2 regions of the Streptomyces sp. A2-16 genome follow, and region 2 is predicted to be linked to the other one. Evidence: riboswitches for the same ligand, from Rfam matches in the RefSeq annotation. Region 2 holds a riboswitch; the other holds the start of a gene.
What was found. Region 2 has a riboswitch for glycine ahead of gcvT (glycine cleavage system aminomethyltransferase GcvT). Riboswitches for the same ligand answer to the same signal wherever they lie in the genome.

Region 1 (7,729 bases), 4.8 Mb from region 2:
GCCGAATGCGCGACGCAGACCCGGAAATGTCCCTCCCGCTGCCCCCGAACCCCGTGCCTCCCGCAGCGCATCCACGCCGTACCGGCGAGGCCCGCTGCCACCTCGCCCCGGCCACTCCTCGGCGGCGTCCCGGCCGCGACATGACGCTACGTGTCCACCCCGCCGGGCCCACGCCCACGCCTCGAACGAGGCCGTACGACCCCCCAAGCTGCCTCGTCACCCACCGTCGACGCCGCCGGCCCGAGTCTTAACGGAAGTTTGACGCCTCCACCGCCTCCATCCACAGGCCCCGGCGTCACTCTCCGCTTACGCTGATCCCGCCGCCGCGGAGGCGGCCTGATCCGAGCTGAGCCGCACCGAGGAGCACCCCCCGATGGCCACCACCGAGCACCCTCCCCCGAGTCGTCTGCGCTCCTGGATGCTGGAAGGCCTGTCGGACATGGGCAAGGGCGGCGGCCACACGGGCCCGCACGCCGAACCCGAACCCCCGCACCAGGGACAGCCCTGGTACCGGGTGATGTGTCTGACCGGAGTCGACTACTTCTCCACCCTCGGCTACCAGCCGGGCATCGCCGCACTGGCGGCCGGCCTGCTCTCCCCCGTCGCCACCATCGTCCTCGTCCTCGTCACCCTGGTCGGCGCCCTGCCCGTCTACCGCCGCGTGGCCGAGGAAAGCCCCCACGGCGAGGGCTCCATCGCGATGCTGGAACGCCTCCTGTCCTTCTGGCAGGGCAAACTCTTCGTGCTGACGCTGCTCGGCTTCGCCGCCACCGACTTCCTGATCACCATCACCCTCTCCGCCGCCGACGCCTCCACCCACCTGGTCGAGAACCCCCACCTCACCGGCACCCTGCACGACCAGCAGATGCTGATCACCCTCGTCCTGGTCGCCCTGCTCGGCGCGGTGTTCCTCAAGGGCTTCCTGGAGGCCGTCGGCGTCGCGGTCGCCCTGGTCGGCGTCTACCTGACCCTCAACGTGGTCGTCGTGATCGTCGGCCTGTGGCACGTCATCACCGCGGGCCATGTCGTCACCGACTGGTCCAACGCCCTGACCGCCGAGCACGGCAACGTCTTCGCCATGGTCGGAGTGGCCCTGCTCGTCTTCCCCAAGCTCGCGCTGGGCCTGTCCGGCTTCGAGACCGGCGTCGCCGTCATGCCGCACGTCAAGGGGGACCCGGGAGACACCGAGGAACGTCCCGCCGGCCGCATCCGCGACACCAAGAAGCTGCTCACCGCTGCCGCCCTGATCATGAGCGTCTTCCTGATCGCCACGAGCTTCATCACCACCCTGCTGATCCCGGAGAAGGACTTCGAGTCCGGCGGCCCGGCCAACGGCCGCGCCCTCGCCTACCTGGCCCACGAATACCTGGGCAATGCCTTCGGCACGGTTTACGACATCTCGACCATCGCCATCCTGTGGTTCGCCGGCGCCTCCGCGATGGCCGGCCTGCTCAACCTGATGCCCCGCTACCTGCCCCGCTACGGCATGGCCCCGCACTGGGCCCGCGCCGTCCGCCCCATGGTCATCGTCTTCACCCTCATCGGCTTCCTGGTCACCTGGATCTTCGACGCCGACGTCGACGCCCAGGGCGGCGCCTATGCCACCGGCGTCCTCGTCCTCATCAGCTCGGCGGCGATCGCGGTGACCATCGCCGCCCGCAAGGCCGGCCAGCGGGGTTGGACGATCGGCTTCGCGGTCATCTCGGCGGTGTTCCTCTACGTCACCGTCGCGAACGTCATCGAACGCCCCGACGGCGTCAAGATCGGCGCTTGCTTCATCGCCGGCATCATCCTCGTCTCCCTCCTCTCGCGCCTGGCCCGCGCCTTCGAGCTGCGCGTGACCAGCGTGACGCTCGACACCATGGCGGAACGTTTCATCCGGGACATGGCCAGCCGCAAGATCCGCTTCATCGCCAACGAGCCCGACCAGCGCGACAAGGCCGAGTACCGGGACAAGATCGAGCAGATCCGCGAGGACAACGACCTCCCCGGCGACGACTTCGTCTTCGTCGAGGTCACGGTCCTGGACCCCTCGGAGTTCGAGGCGGGCCTGACCGTCCGGGGCGAGGTCCTCCACAACCGGTACCGGGTCCTGACCCTGGAGTCCTCCTCCATCCCGAACGCCCTGGCCGCCCTGCTCCTGCACGTCCGCGACACCACGGGCTGCACCCCCCACATCTACTTCGAGTGGACCGAGGGCAGCCCCTTCGCCAACTTCCTGCGCTTCTTCCTCTTCGGCCAGGGCGAGGTCGCCCCGGTCACCCGCGAGGTCCTCCGCGAAGCGGAACCCGACCGCGCCCGCCGTCCCCGCGTCCACACCGGCTGACCTGCACATACCCGACATCAGCCGCATACGGCCCTAGGTTGCTGCCCATGAACCTGAGCATCCGCAACCAGCTCCCCGGCACCGTCACCACCGTCACCCCGGGCGAGGCCATGGCGACGGTCAAGATCCGCCTCGACAGCGGCCAGAACCTCACGGCCGCGATCACTCTCGACGCCGTGGAGGAACTCGCCCTCACCCGGGACACGCCCGTCCGCGCCCTGGTGAAGTCGACGGAGATCTCCCTCGCCACCGCCCCGGTCCGGGGCGTGTCCCTCCGCAACCAGCTCCCGGGCACGGTCACCGCCGTGACCATCGGCGCCGCCATGGCCACCGTGAAGATCGCGATCGAGGGCGGCGAGCTCACCTCCGCGATCACCGCGGACTCCGCGACCGACCTCGCCCTGACCGTCGGCACCCCCGTGGTCGCCCTCGTCAAGTCGACCGAGGTGTCACTGGCGACCGACTGACGCGACACGGAAAAGGGCCCCGCCGAAACGGGGCCCTCATCGCCTCGGGTCAGTCCTCGTACGCGTCCAACGGCGGGCACGAGCACACCAGGTTCCGGTCACCGTACGCCTGGTCGATCCGCCGCACCGGCGGCCAGTACTTGTCCGCGACCGAGACACCGCCCGGGAAGACGGCCTCCTCGCGCGTGTACGCGTGCTCCCACTCCCCACCGAGCGCCCCGGCGGTGTGCGGAGCGTTCCGCAGCGGGTTGTCCTCGGCCGCCCACTCCCCGGTGCCGACCTTCTCGATCTCCCCGCGAATGGCGATCATCGCCTCGCAGAACCGGTCGAGCTCGATCAGGTCCTCGGACTCCGTCGGCTCGATCATCAGCGTCCCGGCCACCGGGAACGACATGGTCGGCGCGTGGAAGCCGTAGTCGATGAGCCGCTTGGCCACGTCGTCGACGCTCACCCCGGTCGCCTTGGTCAGCGGCCGCAGATCGATGATGCACTCGTGCGCGACCAGCCCGCCGGGACCGGTGTAGAGCACGGGGTAGTGGGGCTCCAGCCGCTTGGCGATGTAGTTGGCGGAGAGCACCGCCACCTGCGTGGCCCGCTTGAGGCCCTCGCCGCCCATGAGCCGGACGTACGCCCAGGAGATCGGCAGGATGCCCGCGGAACCCCAGGGCGCGGCCGAGATCGGGCCCACGCCCGTCTCGGGGCCCGCCGCGGGCTGCATCGGATGGTTCGGCAGATACGGCGCCAGGTGCGCCCGCACACCCACCGGCCCGACGCCCGGGCCACCGCCGCCGTGCGGGATGCAGAAGGTCTTGTGCAGGTTCAGGTGCGAGACGTCGCCGCCGAAGTGCCCGGGCTTGGCCAGCCCCACCAGCGCGTTGAGGTTGGCCCCGTCGACGTACACCTGCCCGCCGGCCTCGTGGACCTGCGCGCAGATGTCGGCGACGTGCTCCTCGAACACACCGTGCGTCGAGGGGTACGTGATCATCAGCACGGCGAGCTCGTCCCGGTGCTGCTCGATCTTCGCCCGCAGGTCCTCGACGTCGATCTCGCCGTCCTCGGCGGTCTTCACGACGACGACCTTCATGCCGGCCATCACGGCACTGGCGGCGTTGGTCCCGTGCGCGGACGACGGAATCAGACACACGGTCCGCTGCTCGTCACCGTTCGCCCGGTGGTACCCGCGCACGGCGAGCAGCCCGGCCAGCTCGCCCTGCGACCCGGCGTTCGGCTGAAGCGACACGTTGTCGTACCCGGTGACCTCGGCGAGCCGCTCCTCCAGCTCCCGGATCAGCGTCAGATAGCCCTGCGCCTGCTCGGCGGGCGCGAAGGGGTGCAGCTGCCCGAACTCGGGCCAGGTGACCGGCTCCATCTCCGTGGTCGCGTTGAGCTTCATCGTGCAGGAGCCCAGCGGGATCATGCCGCGGTCGAGCGCGTAGTCGCGGTCGGCGAGCCGGCGCAGGTAGCGCAGCATCGCGGTCTCGGAGCGGTGCTGGTGGAAGACGGGGTGGGTGAGGAAGTCGTCGTCACGCAGCAGTGCGTCCGGCAGCGCCTCCTCGGTGGCCGCGTCCAGCGCCTCGATGTCGGCCTCGACCCCGAACGCGTTCCACACGGCAGCCACCTGGGCCCGCGCGGTGGTCTCGTCGCACGCGAAGGACACGTGGTCGGCGTCGACAAGGTGCAGGTTGACGCCGTTCCGCCGCGCCGCGGAGACGATCTCGGCGGCCTTCGCCGGCACCCGCACGGTCAGCGTGTCGAAGTAGGAGCCGTGCACGACCTCGACCCCACCGGCGCGGAGTCCCGCCGCGAGGAGGTTGGCGTACCGGTGCGTCCGCCGGGCGATGCCCTTGAGCCCCTCGGGCCCGTGGTAGACGGCGTACATGCCGGCCATGACGGCGAGCAGCACCTGCGCGGTGCAGATGTTGCTGGTCGCCTTCTCCCGGCGGATGTGCTGCTCGCGCGTCTGCAGCGCGAGCCGGTAGGCCTTGTTGCCGTCGGCGTCCACGGACACGCCCACGAGCCGCCCTGGCAGGCTCCGCGCGAACTTCTCGTGCACGGCCATGTAACCGGCGTGCGGCCCACCGAACCCCATCGGCACACCGAACCGCTGCGTGGTCCCGACCGCGATGTCCGCCCCGAGCTCACCCGGCGACCTCAGCAAGGTCAGCGCGAGCAGATCGGCGGCGACGGTCACGAGCGCGCCGAGCTCATGAGCCTGGTCGATCAGCGGCTTGATGTCCCGTACGACCCCGGAGGCGCCGGGGTACTGCACGAGCACCCCGTTGATCTCCCGCGAGGCGATGTCGGCCGGGATGCCCTGGCTCAGGTCCGTGACCACGACCTCGACCCCGGTCGGCTCGGCGCGGGTCTCGATCACGGCGATGGTCTGCGGCAGCACGTCGGCGTCGACGAGGAAGAGGCCCTTCTTGTTCTTCCCCATGCGCCGGGACAGGGACATGGCCTCGGCCGCCGCGGTGCCCTCGTCGAGCAGCGAGGCGCCGGAGGTCGGCAGCCCGGTGAGCTCGGCGACCATGGTCTGGAAGTTCAGCAGGGCTTCGAGCCGCCCCTGCGAGATCTCCGGCTGGTACGGCGTGTAGGCCGTGTACCAGGCCGGGTTCTCCATGACGTTGCGCAGGATGACGGGCGGAGTGAAGGTGCCGTAGTACCCGAGCCCGATCATGGAGTCGAGCACCTGGTTCCGGTCGGCCAGCGACCGCAGCTCGGCCAGCACCTCGGCCTCGGTGCGCGCACCGGGCAGTTCCAGCGCATCGGCGTTCTTGATCACATCCGGTACGGCGGCGGCGGTCAGCTCGTCCAGCGAGCCGTAGCCGACCTGCGCGAGCATCTTGGCCCGAGCCTCATGATCAGGGCCGATGTGACGCTGCTCGAAGGGAATCCCCTGTTCGAGCTCGGAGAGCGGAATGCGATGGGCGGTCATTGCGGAGGCCTCCTGGTCTGACACGACCTTCGAGGGATACCCCGGCGCGGGTACCCCGACGGCCTCCCCCTCTGTCATCTCAACCTGAGAGCTTCACCGGCGCCCGAGGGTCGCCGGCTTTCACCGTCGGTGAGAGCGGAAGCCGTCGACACCCGCTCTGCTTTCCAGAGTGACCTCGTCCATGCGGTACGTGAGCCTGAGAGATTCCGGGGAGGATTTGCTCCTTCGGCGCCTCCGATGATGTCTGGAGGACTCTCCCGCACGGGGTCAGCAGCCGCTGGCAAGCCTACCAGCGAGGTCAACGCACGAGTCTTCGAGTGGCCGCACACCCCGATGTGCTCTTTCGTAGTGCTTACGACCGCTTCGGATGAGTTGCGACCAAGTGGAGGGCCCGTGCAGACCGACATCGATCCGCGCAACCTGATCGGCCGCAAGGCGTTCGACCGCAACGGCACCAAGATCGGCACCATCGACGAGGTCTACCTCGACGACGCGACCGGTGTGCCGGAGTGGGCCGCGATACGCACCGGTCTCTTCTCCCGGGACGCCTTCGTCCCCCTCGAGCCGAGCGAACTGGTCGAGGGCACCCTGCACGTCCCCTTCGACCGCGCCCTCATCAAGGACGCCCCCGACTTCGGCGTGGGCCGCCACCTCTCCCCCGACCAGGAACTCCAGCTCTACCACCACTACGGCCTCGACGTAGCAGCCCCACCCCCACTCCCGGACCGAAACTTCGGCAAGCTGGCAGGCACGGAGGACATAGAGGCCTGACCAAGGCCCACGTGAAGTCGTCCTCCTCGAACAGCTCGTACCTCGCGCCCATCAGAACCAACCCGACAACGAAACGGTCATGAGTGCTGCGGGTGGGAACCCAACGCCTCGACCAACGGCAACGGCTCAGCCGGCTCCAGCCGAGGATCGTCGACGGGAAACGTCCGCACCCGCCCCGGCTCGGAGTCCGGCGTCTCGAACCGCACGGTCACCCGCCCCAGCCCGCTCCCCTGCACCCACCCGTGCCCGTACTCGGCATGCCGCACGTCATGCCCGGCCACCCACCGCCGCTCGACCACCACGTCCCGCTCCTCGGCCGGGACGTCATCGCCCACCTCCTCGACCGCGTCGGTCACTCCCTCCCCCGCGGCCTGGGCGAACAGGTCCTCCTGAGTGAAGTCGGCAAGCCCGGAAACCCCCACCCCCAGCAACCGCACACCCCCCGTGGAATCCACCCCCTCCAGCAGCCGCAAGGCGGCCTCCCGCACCACCGCGGGGTCGTCCGTGGGCCCCCGCAACGTCTCGGACCGCGTCAACGTCGAGAAGTCGTACCGTCGCACCTTCAGCACGATCGTCCGCCCCGACAACCCGGCCCCCCGCAACCGCCGCACACACCGGTCCGCCAGCCGCTGCACCTCGAGCCCCACCCGAACCCGGTCATGGATGTCCACGTCGTACGTGTCCTCCACCGACACCGACTTCGTCTCCCGCTCCGCCACCACGGCCCGCTCGTCCCGCGCCAGCGCCATGGCGTACAGCCCGTGCCCGTGCGCCTTCCCGAGCAGCCGTACGAGTTCGTCCTCCCCCGCCTCGACGATCTCGTCGACCGTGTGGATCCCGGCCCGGCGCAGATGGTCCCCGGTCGCCGGCCCCACCCCCGGCAGGGTCCGCACCGACATCGGCCCGAGCATCGCCCGCTCGGTCCCCGGCTCGATCACCACCAGCCCGTCCGGCTTGGCCTGCTCGGAGGCGATCTTCGCGAGCATCTTGGACGCGGCGAGCCCCACCGATCCGGTGAGCCCCGTGACGGCCCGTATGTCGGCCCGCAGCTTCGCCCCGGCCAGCCGCGCCGACGCCTCGTCCCAGGCCGTTCCACCGGCCTCCAGGTCCACGAACGCCTCGTCCAGGCTGAGCGGCTCCACCAGGGGTGAGAGCTCCCGCAGCAGACCCATCACCTGCTCGCTGATCGCCTTGTAGAACCCGAAGCGCGGCACGAGATACGCGGCGTTC
Region 2 (7,729 bases):
GACCCAGGAGCCCTCGAGGATGCGGGTGGCGATGTCGCGGCCGAACTTCGGCTCCACGCCGAGCGGGTGGTCCCAGCTCATGCCGCCCCAGCCGCCCTTGGGCAGCGAGGTGTTGGGGTCGATCAGATCCTGGTGCAGGGCGTTCGGGTCCAGCCCGAACATGGCCTGGATGGGACGGGAGAGCACCGCGACCAGGATCAGCAGGATGACGATCACACCGCCGGCGACCGCCACCTTGTCCTTCTTGAACCGGGACCAGGCGATCTGCCCCAGGGAACGGCCCTCGATCTGCCCCTTGCCGGCGCCGGCGAGGACAGCCTCCGGCTGCGCCTCGGCCTGCGCCCCGGTGGTCTCGATCGGTGCGGTCACAGTGACCCGACCCCTCTCGCCGGTGGTGACCGGCCTACACCTGCCGTGGATTACGGCTTTGTCGACTTGCTCAGTTCACAGGAACGTCCGATCCTGCGTCTGCCTGGGGAGTCTTCAGCTTCGCTGCGATCACCCGCCAGGCCTGGCGAAGAAAGTATGCGTAACCGTGATGCAGTAAGAGGGATTCCGTTATCCGAACAGCGGGTAACGCCCCCCGGACACATGTCAGTTGGGACAGAACGGCACAATAGGCGACATTCGCGATGATCCGCCGCTATCTACGCGCGAAGAAACGTGGCTGTTACGCAAACGAGCCGAACGGGTGTCATTGCTCTCAGTAACCACCACGGACGGGCGGGTAGCCGTACCCGGCCGCCGGTGCCTGAGCGGGAGATCCGTGGGCCTCACGGTCGTAGAACGGACGGGCACCGGCACGCATCCACAGCGCCACCGGGTCGTACTCGTCGGACATCGCGACCGTCGACACCGGCAGTCCGTCCGGGACCGCGCCGATGGACTGCTGCATCATCGCGCGCACCGAGTCCACCGCCGAGGGGCTGGTGTCGTACACATCCAGGCCGATGGCGAGATACGGCGCCCCGAGCGCCGGCTGCACCCAGGCGCGGCGCAGCGAGCGGACCGCCGGGGTGCGGTGGGCGTTCTGCACGAGCAGGGCGTAGAACTGGGGGATCTCGATGCCGGGTTCCGAGAGCCTGAGCGGCCCCGCGGGCTGACGCTCCAGTCCGGTCGCGATACGGCGCAGATCGAGCCAGGGGATGCCGACGCCGCCGCCGGGGGCGTGCGGGTTGAGCCAGAGGCCGAAGTGGTCGGGGTAGAGGGTGCGGGCCACGTCGATGGCGTCGGCCACTTCGTACGAACGGTTCCAGCCACTGGCGCTCAGCTCCTGGGCCGAGGTCACGCAGGGGGCGTAGCCGTAGCCGTCGACCTCCATGTTTCCGTACTGGGCGTCCGGGGAGCCGGACTGGCCGTGCCACAGGAGCATCCAGATCTGGCCGTTGTTCGGGGTCGCGAGGGCGCGCAGCAATGCCTCGTAGGCGTCGTAGCGCCCGGGGGTCACCTGGCGCAGCATGTGCTCGACCGTGCCGGTCGCGGTGCCGCTGGCGCTCACGTCGTATCGCCCCTTCTTGAAAGTTCCCCGAGTATGAAACCAGCTTAAGCGCCCACGAGCTCGGGACCTGTGCGATGTCGGCGGGTGCGGGTCGGCCGCGACTCCTCGCGCAGTTCCCCGCGGCCCAGGGTGAGTTCGGCTAGCCCTGCGTGTAGAAGGGGCGCACCTGTCCCCGCATCCAGTGGCCCACCGGGTCGTCCGCCACGTCCAGCAGGACCAGGTTGACCGGCCACCGCACCGGGGTCGTGCCGAGGGCCCTGCCCAGGGCGTCCATCGGCAGGGTTCGCAGGTCGCCCTCCCACTGGGAGAGTTCCACGCCCACGAACATCACCGGGTCGGCCGTCTCGATGGCGGCCAGGCAGCGGCGGGCGGTGAGGACCACGCCCGTCGCCGCGAACTCCGCGGCCGCGGTGGCGAGGAAGTCGACCGGGTCGTCCTGCCAGTCGGGCTCGTACAGCTTGACGCGTCCGCCGGTGTTGGGGCCGTCCAGCGGGGTGCGTCCGACCCGGCACAGGTCGGCCACCGCGGCGGGCGGCAGCGGGACGCCGACCACTCCGTCGGGGTTCACGGCGATGCCCACGTGCGGGGGCAGACCGCGGGCGAACTCCACCGCCGGGGCGATGGTGTACGACAGGTGCGAGCCGACGACCTGGCGGAACTGCTCCTCGGAGCTGAAGACCGGGACGAACGCCTGGCCCTGGATCTCCAGAGTGGGCAGGTCAAGGGGGCCGCTGTGCGGACCGCCCCCGTTGGGCAGGGGGATCCAGACGAAGCTGCGGCCGAGCACCTCGATGATCCGGCCGCCCGCCGAGGGCATGCCGAGGGAGGCCGAGAGCACCTCCTCCAGCTCGTTGCCGGGCCATCCGCCGTGCGAAGGGGGGTGGGGGTGCGCCTGTCCTGGAAAGTCCGCGGGAAGATCCGCCGGGAAGTCCATCTGTCTGACCGCCTGCTGTGAACCGCTACTGATGTGGCTGAAGGCTAGCGGGTGCGGCCCATGACCGGCTCGGCCCCGCTCCGCCCCGCTCGGCCCAAGAAGCCCACGCGCCTCAGCCCGTGAACCCGATCCGCCGCAGCACGTCCGCCGCGTCCCGGTCGATCAGCACCGCCGAACCGCAGCCCTGGGGCAGGTCACCGCGCTCCACCGAGCGGATCAGCCGGGAGGCCGCCCCCCGGTGCCGCAGGAAGGCGTACCGCGAGACGCCCCGGCCTCGCTCGCGCTGGCCCTCGAGAGCGGTGTCCGCGGTGACGTCGAGCAGCAGCAGATGCAGGGTGCCGCCCCGGCGCCGGGCCTCGCGGGCCAGCCAGCCCCGCACCCAGGCCTGGGTCCCGCAGTCGTGCACCACGACTCCCTCGCCGGAGCGCAGGGCGCGGCGCAGGCCGGCGTAGTGCGCGAACCGGACCCAGGGGCGGTAGACGGCGTACGGCAGCACACGGGACAGCCGGGCGTCCCAGCGGTCGCGGGTGTCCTGGGAGTCGATCCGGATTCCGCTGACGGCACGCTTCATCAGCGTGGACTTGCCGCTGCCCGGCAGACCGGTGATGACGACGAGGTCCTTGGGGCCGAAGAGCAGGGCGCGCGGACCGTGGCCCGCGCGGTCGCGCAGGTCACGGACGACCGGGCGGGCGCCGCGGGCCTCGACGGCCGGGGCCGCGGGCTGCTCGGGCAGCGCGAGGGCCGAGGTCGCCGCGTACGCCGTGGTCCTGTTCACCGTCATCGTCCTCCTCCGGGGTAAGGGTTCCCCTCCCCACCGAGCGTAAAGAGAAGGTAATGGACGATCTCTCGCGTTTCTGTACTCGTACCGCCACAAGCCGGTTACAAGAAGGAAGGGTCGAGGGGCGGTCGGGTGCGGCCCTGCCGTCGGCGTCCGATGCGTGCAATGATGTCCGCGCCAACTGCATACCGGCCGCTTGAATCCGCGCGGGAGAGTCCTGGGTACGTGTACCCGGGCGCCGAAGGAGCAAGTCCCTCCCTTGAATCTCTCAGGCCCCGTTACCGCGCGGGCGAGGCACATCTGAAAAGCGGGCCGCCCACCCGAGGCGGCCCCACCCAAGGTGCAAGCCATGTCTTCATGGCGAACCTCTCAGGTTCCGATGACAGATGGGGAGGAATACCTCGCCCGTCATACCCATGTCCTGGGATCCTTGGAGACGACCGTCCGATGAGCAGTTCTGAACTCCGTCTCACCGCGCTCGATGCCCTGCATCGCTCCCTCGGTGCGACGATGACCGACTTCGCCGGCTGGGACATGCCCCTGCGGTACGGCTCCGAGCGCGACGAGCACAACGCGGTGCGCACGAGGGCCGGGCTCTTCGACCTCTCCCACATGGGCGAGATCACCGTGACCGGACCGCAGGCCGCCCAGCTGCTGAACTTCGCCCTCGTCGGCAACATCGCCTCCGTCGGCGTGGGCCGCGCCCGCTACACCATGATCTGCCAGGCCGACGGCGGCATCCTGGACGACCTGATCGTCTACCGTCTCGCCGACACCGAGTACATGGTCGTCGCCAACGCCTCCAACGCCCAGGTCGTCCTCGACGCCCTGACCGAGCGCGCGGCCGGCTTCGACGCCGAGGTGCGCGACGACCGGGACGCCTACGCCCTGATCGCCGTACAGGGTCCGGAGTCCCCCGGGATCCTCGCGTCCCTGACCGACGCCGACCTGGACGGGCTGAAGTACTACGCCGGTCTGCCGGGCACGGTCGCCGGGGTGCCCGCGCTGATCGCGCGCACCGGGTACACCGGGGAGGACGGCTTCGAACTCTTCGTGAAGCCGGAGCACGCGGTGGAGCTGTGGCAGGCGCTGACCAAGGCGGGCGAGGGCGTCGGACTCGTCCCCTGCGGACTGTCCTGCCGGGACACCCTGCGCCTGGAGGCGGGCATGCCGCTGTACGGGCACGAGCTCTCGCGGGAGCTGACGCCCTTCGACGCGGGCCTCGGGCGGGTCGTGAAGTTCGAGAAGGAGGGCGACTTCGTGGGCCGCGCGGCCCTGCGTGAGGCCGCGGAGAACGCGAACCACGAGCCGCCGCGCGTCCTCGTCGGCCTGGTCGCCGAGGGGCGTCGCGTGCCGCGTGCCGGGTACGCGGTCGTCGCCGACGGCGAGGTGGTCGGCGAGGTCACCTCCGGCGCCCCCTCGCCCACGCTGGGCAAGCCGATCGCCATGGCGTACGTCGACCCCGCCCACGCCACACCGGGCACGGCCGGTGTCGGTGTGGACATCCGGGGCAGCCACGAGCCGTACGAGGTCGTGGCGCTGCCGTTCTACAAGCGCCAGAAGTAGCCGTCGTAGGTGATGCTGGGCACAGAGTCGCTGCTCACGCACGCCTTCCGCAGTCCCCCATTCACCAGCACTCCCCCGCGTACAGGAGAATTCAGGCCATGAGCAACCCCCAGCAGCTGCGCTACAGCAAGGAGCACGAGTGGCTGTCGGGCGCCGAGGACGGCGTCTCGACGGTCGGCATCACGGAGCACGCGGCCAACGCCCTCGGCGATGTCGTCTTCGTGCAGCTCCCGGAGGTCGGTGACACGGTGACCGCGGGCGAGACCTGCGGCGAGCTGGAGTCGACCAAGTCGGTCAGCGACCTGTACTCCCCCGTCTCCGGTGAGGTCACCGAGGTCAACGAGGACGTCGTCAGCGACCCGGCACTGGTGAACTCCGCCCCCTTCGAGGGCGGCTGGCTGTTCAAGGTACGCGTCTCGGAGGAGCCGGCCGACCTGCTCTCCGCCGACGAGTACACCGCCTTTTCCGCCGGCTGAGGAGTCCGCACCTGATGTCCGCACTGAACACGCCCCTGCACGAGCTCGACCCTGAGATCGCCGCCGCGGTCGACGCCGAGCTGGTCAGGCAGCAGTCAACCCTCGAGATGATCGCCTCGGAGAACTTCGCTCCGCTCGCGGTCATGGAGGCGCAGGGCTCGGTCCTCACCAACAAGTACGCCGAGGGCTACCCGGGCCGCCGCTACTACGGCGGCTGCGAGCACGTCGACGTGGCCGAGCAGATCGCGATCGACCGGCTCAAGGAGCTGTTCGGCGCCGAGTACGCCAATGTGCAGCCCCACTCCGGTGCCTCCGCGAACCAGGCCGCCCTGTTCGCGCTGGCCCAGCCCGGCGACACGATCCTGGGCCTGGACCTCGCGCACGGCGGTCACCTGACCCACGGAATGCGGCTGAACTTCTCCGGCAAGCAGTTCGACGTGGTCGCCTACCACGTGGACCCGGTCACCGGTCTGGTCGACATGGCCGAGCTGGAGAAGCTCGCCAAGGAGCACCGCCCCAAGGTGATCATCGCGGGCTGGTCCGCCTATCCGCGGCAGCTGGACTTCGCGGAGTTCCGCCGGATCGCCGACGAGGTCGAGGCGTACCTGTGGGTCGACATGGCCCACTTCGCCGGTCTCGTGGCCGCGGGGCTGCACCAGAACCCGGTGCCGTACGCCGACGTGGTCACCTCCACCACCCACAAGACGCTGGGCGGCCCGCGCGGCGGCATCATCCTCGCCAGGCAGGAGTTCGCGAAGAAGCTGAACTCCTCCGTCTTCCCGGGCTTCCAGGGCGGTCCCCTGGAGCACGTGATCGCGGCGAAGGCGGTGTCCTTCAAGGTGGCGGCGGGCGAGGAGTTCAAGGAGCGCCAGCGGCGTACGGTGGAGGGTGCGCGCATCCTCGCCGAGCGTCTGACGGCCGACGACGCCCGGGAGGCCGGGGTCGACGTGCTCTCCGGCGGCACCGACGTGCACCTGATCCTCGTCGACCTGCGCGAGTCCGAGCTGGACGGCAAGCAGGCCGAGGACCGTCTCCACGAGGTCGGCATCACGGTCAACCGCAACGCCGTCCCGAACGACCCGCGCCCGCCGATGGTGACGTCGGGCCTGCGGATCGGCACACCCGCCCTGGCCACCCGCGGCTTCACGGCCGAGGACTTCGCCGAGGTCGCGGACGTGATCGCCGAGGCCCTGAAGCCGTCGTACGACGTGGAGTCGCTGAAGGCCCGGGTCAAGGCCCTTGCCGACAAGCACCCGCTGTACCCCGGCCTGAACAAGTAGTTCCACGGTGGGGGGCACCCGACGACGTGTGCCCCCCGCCCTTGGTGAAGGAGTTCCCGTGGCCATCTCGGTCTTCGACCTGTTCTCGATAGGCATCGGCCCGTCGAGCTCCCACACGGTCGGCCCGATGCGCGCCGCCCGTATGTTCGCGCGCCGCCTGCGCAACGAGGACCTGCTGCCGTCGGTCGCCTCCGTCCGCTGCGAGCTGTACGGCTCCCTGGGCGCGACCGGCCACGGCCACGGCACCCCGAAGGCGGTTCTGCTGGGCCTGGAGGGCGCCTCCCCGCGCACGGTGGACGTGGAGAACGCGGACGACCGGGTGGCGGCGATCAAGGCCGCCGGGGTCCTGAAGCTGCTCGGTGAGCACCAGATCCCGTTCTCCTTCGACGACGACCTGGTGCTGCACCGCCGCAAGGCCCTTCCGTACCACGCGAACGGCATGACCGTGTGGGCGTACGACGCCTCGGGCGAGGAACTGCTGTCCAAGACGTACTACTCGGTCGGCGGCGGCTTCGTCGTGGACGAGGACGCGGTCGGCGAGGACCGCATCAAGCTCGACGATACGGTGCTGAAGTACCCCTTCCGCACGGGTGACGAGTTGCTGCGCCTGGCCGAGGAGACCGGCCTGTCGATCTCCTCCCTGATGCTGGAGAACGAGCGTGCCTGGCGCACGGAGGACGAGATCCGGGCCGGGCTCCTGGACATCTGGCGCGTGATGCAGGCCTGTGTGTCCCGGGGCATGTCCCAGGAGGGCATCCTGCCGGGCGGTCTGCGGGTGCGTCGGCGCGCCTCCATGACGGCCCGTCAACTGCGGGCGGAGGGCGACGCGTTGGCCCACTCCATGGAGTGGATCACGCTGTACGCGATGGCGGTCAACGAGGAGAACGCGGCCGGCGGCCGGGTGGTGACGGCCCCGACGAACGGCGCGGCCGGCATCATCCCCGCGGTCCTGCACTACTACATGAACTTCGTTCCCGGCGCGGACGAGGACGGCGTGGTCCGCTTCCTCCTCGCCGCGGGCGCGATCGGCATGCTCTTCAAGGAGAACGCCTCCATCTCCGGCGCCGAGGTCGGCTGCCAGGGCGAGGTCGGCTCCGCCTGCTCCATGGCCGCGGGCGCCCTCGCCGAGGTGCTCGGCGGCTCCCCCGAACAGGTCGAGAACGCCGCGGAGATCGGCATGGAGCACAACCTCGGCCT

Region 1: it holds a riboswitch for glycine, as region 2 does, so the genes downstream of both, gcvP (aminomethyl-transferring glycine dehydrogenase) here and gcvT (glycine cleavage system aminomethyltransferase GcvT) in region 2, are expected to answer to the same signal.

What each region holds. Positions count from the first base shown of each region.
Region 1 covers NZ_CP063808.1:6,524,206-6,531,934, forward strand. Annotated here, with positions in the region: gene IOD14_RS29305 (APC family permease) at 374-2,326, shown strand; gene IOD14_RS29310 (TOBE domain-containing protein) at 2,374-2,793, shown strand; gene gcvP (aminomethyl-transferring glycine dehydrogenase) at 2,843-5,728, opposite strand; glycine riboswitch at 5,903-5,998, opposite strand; gene IOD14_RS29320 (PRC-barrel domain-containing protein) at 6,122-6,499, shown strand; gene IOD14_RS29325 (DNA polymerase IV) at 6,577-7,729, opposite strand, start outside.
Region 2 covers NZ_CP063808.1:1,764,712-1,772,440, reverse strand. Annotated here, with positions in the region: gene IOD14_RS08240 (ABC transporter permease) at 1-369, opposite strand, end outside; gene IOD14_RS08235 (enhanced serine sensitivity protein SseB C-terminal domain-containing protein) at 704-1,498, opposite strand; gene IOD14_RS08230 (enhanced serine sensitivity protein SseB) at 1,638-2,432, opposite strand; gene IOD14_RS08225 (AAA family ATPase) at 2,545-3,213, opposite strand; glycine riboswitch at 3,408-3,504, shown strand; gene gcvT (glycine cleavage system aminomethyltransferase GcvT) at 3,658-4,776, shown strand; gene gcvH (glycine cleavage system protein GcvH) at 4,875-5,252, shown strand; gene glyA (serine hydroxymethyltransferase) at 5,267-6,532, shown strand; gene IOD14_RS08205 (L-serine ammonia-lyase) at 6,591-7,729, shown strand, end outside.